DNA from 2 places in the Streptomyces vinaceus genome. Region 2 is predicted to be linked to the other one. Evidence: predicted binding sites of a transcription regulator. Region 2 holds the regulator's gene; the other holds the start of a gene.
The links. Region 2 encodes HspR, which represses chaperone genes until heat shock. Its sites were predicted from a motif close to TTGAGNNNNNNNNNCTCAA; they were not measured.
Positions count from the first base shown of each region.

Region 1: lon (endopeptidase La) is a predicted target of HspR. The motif match lies at 1,017-1,035, and genes of this name have one in related genera.

Region 1 is NZ_CP023692.1:2,551,294-2,553,683, forward strand. Features, by position in the region: gene lon (endopeptidase La) at 1-994, opposite strand, end outside; gene CP980_RS11135 (sulfurtransferase) at 1,103-1,981, opposite strand; gene CP980_RS11140 (glycosyltransferase family 39 protein) at 2,105-2,390, opposite strand, start outside.
Region 2 is NZ_CP023692.1:3,603,272-3,605,661, reverse strand. Features, by position in the region: gene grpE (nucleotide exchange factor GrpE) at 1-43, shown strand, start outside; gene dnaJ (molecular chaperone DnaJ) at 83-1,267, shown strand; gene CP980_RS16090 (heat shock protein transcriptional repressor HspR) at 1,270-1,722, shown strand; gene CP980_RS16085 (helix-turn-helix transcriptional regulator) at 1,807-2,390, opposite strand, start outside.

The DNA of each region.
Region 1 (2,390 bases), 1.1 Mb from region 2:
TGCGGTCCTTGACGTCGCTCAGCCCGGCGTGCTCGGCGTCGAGGACGGCCCGGGCTCCGCGGATGTCGTACTCGTCCTCGGTCCGCTCGTTCCAGGGCAGTTCCAGGATGGTGTCGAGCCAGGTGCGGATCCAGGAGCCCTCGGGGGACTGGTCGCTGGAGCGCTCCAGCTTGTCGACCTCCTTGAGCGCGGCCTCCCGTACCTTCTCGGGCAGGTCGGCGCCCTCGACGCGGGCCCGGTAGTCGTCGGACTCCTCGCCTTCCTTCTCGCCGTTCAGCTCGCGCAGTTCCTTGCGGACGGCCTCCAGCTGGCGGCGCAGCAGGAACTCGCGCTGCTGCTTCTCGACGCCGTCCTGGACGTCCTTGGCGATGGACTCGGCGACGTCCTGCTCGGCGAGGTGGTCGCGGAGCCAGGTGATGGCCAGCTTGAGGCGGGCGACCGGGTCGGCGGTCTCCAGCAGCTCGACCTTCTGGGCGACGGTGAGGAACGGCGAGTACCCGGAGTTGTCGGCGAGCGCCGACACCCCTTCGATCTGCTGGACGCGGTCCACGACCTGCCAGGCGCCGCGCTTCTTGAGCCAGCTGGTGGCGAGCGCCTTGTACTCCTTGACGAGTTCGGTGACCGACCCCGGCAGCGGGTCGGGCAGTCTCTCGTCGACGCTTTCGCCCTCGACCCAGAGCGCGGCCCCGGGCCCGGTGGTCCCGGCCCCGATCCTGACGCGGCCGACACCGCGGATGAGCGCGCCGGGGTCCCCGTCGGAGAGCCGCCCCACCTGCTCGACGGTCCCGAGCACACCGGTGCCGGCGTACTTGCCGTCGACCCGCGGCACGAGGAGCACCCGGGGCTTCCCGCTGCGGACCGCCGCCTGGGCGGCCTCGACGGCCCCCCGCACCTCGGCATCGGACAGGTCCAGCGGAACGACCATCCCAGGCAGCACGACCTCGTCGTCGAGCGGCAGCACGGGCAGGGTGAGCGTTACGGACGTCGAAGCCATGATCTTCCCTCCGGCAGTGAAGTTGAGCTATGCCGACTCAATGCATGTGCGCCTCCCAATGTTCCCCAACTCCCGTTCGCCCCCGGCGAACACCGGGAGCACCCCCGCTCAAGGCCGTCGGTCCGAGACCGCCGGGAGCTCCGGGCGGGTGGCCCAGTCCGTCCAGGAGCCGTCGTAGACCGCCAGGGAGGAATAGCCGGCGAGGGTGGCGCCCAGGGCGAGGACGCAGGCCGTCACGCCCGAACCGCAGCTGAAGTAAAGCCGCTCCCGGTCACCCGTCAGCGCCGCGAAGGTCTCGCGGAGTTCCCCGGCGGGCCGCATCAGGCCCCCGGCCTGCTGGAGCTCCCCGAACGGCAGGTTCACCGCACCCGGCATGTGCCCCCCGCGCAGCCCCGGCCGAGGCTCCGGGGCCGCGCCGGTGAAGCGCTCGCGCGTACGGGCGTCCAGTACGAGCGCCCCCGGATCGGCGAGGGCCGCCCCGACGGCGGCGAAGTCCACCAGCAGGCCCGGCCGCGGCCGGGCCGTGAAGGAGCCGCGCGGGCCCTCGTACGCGGGTCCGCCCGCCTCGACGGGCAGTCCGGCGGCGGTCCAGGCGGGCAGCCCGCCGTCCAGGACGGCCGCCCGGTCGAAGCCCATGGCCCGCAGCATCCACCAGGCCCGCGCACTGGAGTAGACACCGGCGCCGTCGTAGACGACGACCGTGCTCGTGTCGTCCACCCCCAGCCCGCGCAGCGCCTCCTCGAAGGCCGCGGCTGCGGGCATGGTGTGCGGGGCGGGGGCCTCGTGGTCGGACAGGGCCCCGTCGAGGTCGAAGGGGCGCGCCCCGGGGATCCGCCGGCCGGCGCCGCGGTGGGCGCCGACGGAGGCGTCGAACACGACGAGCCCCGGCTCGCCGAGCCGGCCGGCCAGCCAGTCCGCCCCGACCAGCGGCCCGGGCGGCGGTCCGGGCAGCGCGGGAGCCTCTGCGGCGGGGCGGGTCTCGGTCATGGGGCACCTCCGGGTGGTCGGCGGGCCGAAGGCGGAGCGGCCCGTCACCCACATCCTGCTACGGGGGCGTGTTCGGATCGGCTGCTTTTCGCCGCTGCTCCGGGCTGATCCGTGAGGAACGCGCTAGCGATCGGCGCAGTGGCCCGGGCGGGCGTAGACGGCGATGCGGGCGCCCCTGACCTCGTCCACCGAGCAGCGCTCGAAGTGCGAGGCCAGCGTCTGGCGTTTGACCGCCTCGCGCGGGTACGGGTCCAGCGGCTGGTCCGCCGGGTCCATGAGGGCCACGACCCGGGGGGCGTCCACCAGCCGGGTCCAGATCCGCTCCGTCGGGAGCTCCGTGCCCTGGAGGCTGCGCGAAGCCGCCGGGGTGCGCTCCAGGGCCAGGTCGCCCAGGCTCCCGTACAGGTCC
Region 2 (2,390 bases):
CGCGCCTTCGGACAAGGACACGGATGCCCCCGACAAGGGCTGACGTTGAATCAGTAGCGGTACGAGAGGAGGGACACCGGGGATGAGCACGAAGGACTTCGTCGAGAAGGACTACTACAAGGTCCTCGGTGTCCCGAAGGACGCCACCGAGGCCGAGATCAAGAAGGCGTACCGGAAGCTCGCGCGCGAGTTCCACCCGGACGCCAACAAGGGCGACGCCTCGGCGGAGGAGCGCTTCAAGGAGATCTCCGAGGCCAACGACATCCTCGGCGACGCCAAGAAGCGCAAGGAGTACGACGAGGCCCGCGCCCTGTTCGGGAACGGTGGCTTCCGCCCCGGTCCCGGCGGGGGCGGCGGTTCGTTCAACTTCGACCTGGGCGACCTGTTCGGCGGCACCCAGCAGGGTGCCGGCGGCGCGGGCGGCTTCGGGGGCGGCGGTCTGGGCGACGTCTTCGGCGGTCTGTTCAACCGCGGCGGGGCGGGCGCCGGCACGCGCGTCCAGCCGCGCCGCGGCCAGGACATCGAATCGGAGGTCACCCTCTCCTTCACGGAGGCGGTGGACGGGGCCACGGTCCCGCTCCGTATGTCCTCCCAGGCGCCCTGCAAGGCCTGTTCGGGCACCGGCGACAAGAACGGCACGCCCCGCGTCTGCCCGACCTGCGTCGGCACCGGCCAGGTGTCCCGGGGCAGCGGAGGCGGCTTCTCGCTGACCGATCCCTGTGCCGACTGCAAGGGCCGCGGCCTGATCGCGGAGACGCCCTGCGACGTCTGCAAGGGCAGCGGGCGGGCCAAGTCCTCCCGCACCATGCAGGTCCGCATCCCGCCGGGCGTCTCCGACGGCCAGCGGATCCGGCTGCGCGGCAAGGGCGCCCCGGGCGAGCGCGGCGGCCCCGCCGGCGATCTGTACGTGGTCGTCCACGTCGGCAGCCACCCGGTGTTCGGCCGCAAGGACGACAACCTGACGGTCACCGTCCCGGTGACGATCGCCGAGGCCGCCCTGGGCGCCGAGATCAAGGTCCCGACCCTGAACGGCCCCTCGGTGACGCTGAAGCTGCCGCCGGGCACCCCCAGCGGCCGCACGATGCGGGCCCGCGGCAAGGGGGCGGTCCGCAAGGACGGCACCCGCGGGGACCTGCTGGTGACGGTGGAGGTCGCGGTGCCGGCCGAGCTGTCGGACAAGGCCCGCGAGGCGCTGGAGATGTACCGCGACGCGACGGAGTCGGAGGACCCGCGCGCCGCGCTGTTCGAGTCCGCGAAGGGAGCATGATCATGGACGGCCGCCGCAGGAGCCACTACCAGCTCAACGACGACACTCCCGTCTACGTCATCTCGGTGGCCGCCCAGCTCTCGGGCCTGCATCCGCAGACCCTGCGCCAGTACGACCGGCTCGGCCTGGTCTCCCCGGACCGCACGGCCGGCCGCGGCCGGCGCTACTCGGCCCGCGACATCGAACTGCTCCGCACCGTGCAGGCGCTGTCCCAGGACGAGGGCATCAACCTGGCCGGGATCAAGCGGATCATCGAGCTGGAGAACCAGGTCGCAGCCCTCCAGCAGCGCGTGGCCGAGCTCTCGGCCGCGGTGGACGGCGCGGCGGCCGTGCTCCAGCAGCGCGAGGCCCAGGTGCACGCCTCGTACCGGCGGGATCTGGTCAAGTACCAGCCGCCGGTGGCGGGCAACGCCCTGGTCGTCTGGCGCCCCACGCAGAAGCGCCAGGGCGACTGACGCCGTCCTCGTACGCGTATGGGCCCCGTCCGGGATGCCGGGCGGGGCCCTCTCGTCTTCACCGCTCGTTTTCGGCCGGGCGGTTCAGTCGCCCTCGTCCTCCAGGATCCCCGAGCGGGCGATGAGGAAGCCGAGCTGGGCCCTGCTGCCGCTGCCGAGGGTGCTGGCCAGCTTCGCGATGTGCGCCCGGCAGGTCCGTACGTTCATGCCCAGCCGGCGGGCGATGGCCTCGTCCACGTGCCCCTCGACGAGGAGCTGCGCGATGGTGCGCTGCACGCCCGAGATGCCGCCGCGGGTGTGCTGGTACGTCACTTCCTCCTGGAGCGGCACGGCGCGGTGCCAGAGCTGCTCGAACACCTTGATGAGGTAGTCCACCAGCCCCGGGTGGCGCAGCTCCAGGGCGACCTGGCGGTCGTCGCTGGCCGGGATGAAGGCGACGGTCCGGTCGAAGATGATGAGGCGCTCGAAGAGCTCCTCCAGCGTGCGCACCTCGACCTTGCCGGCCTTGAGGAGGTCGACGTACGCGAGCGTGCCGCGGCTGTGGCGGACGGTGTGCTGGTACAGGGTCCGGATCCGGACACCGCGGTCGGTCAGCGGCTGGTCGCGCTCCAGTGCCTCGGTGAGTTCCAGGCTGGGGCGGGCGCCGCCGGGCTGGATGGTGAGCATCT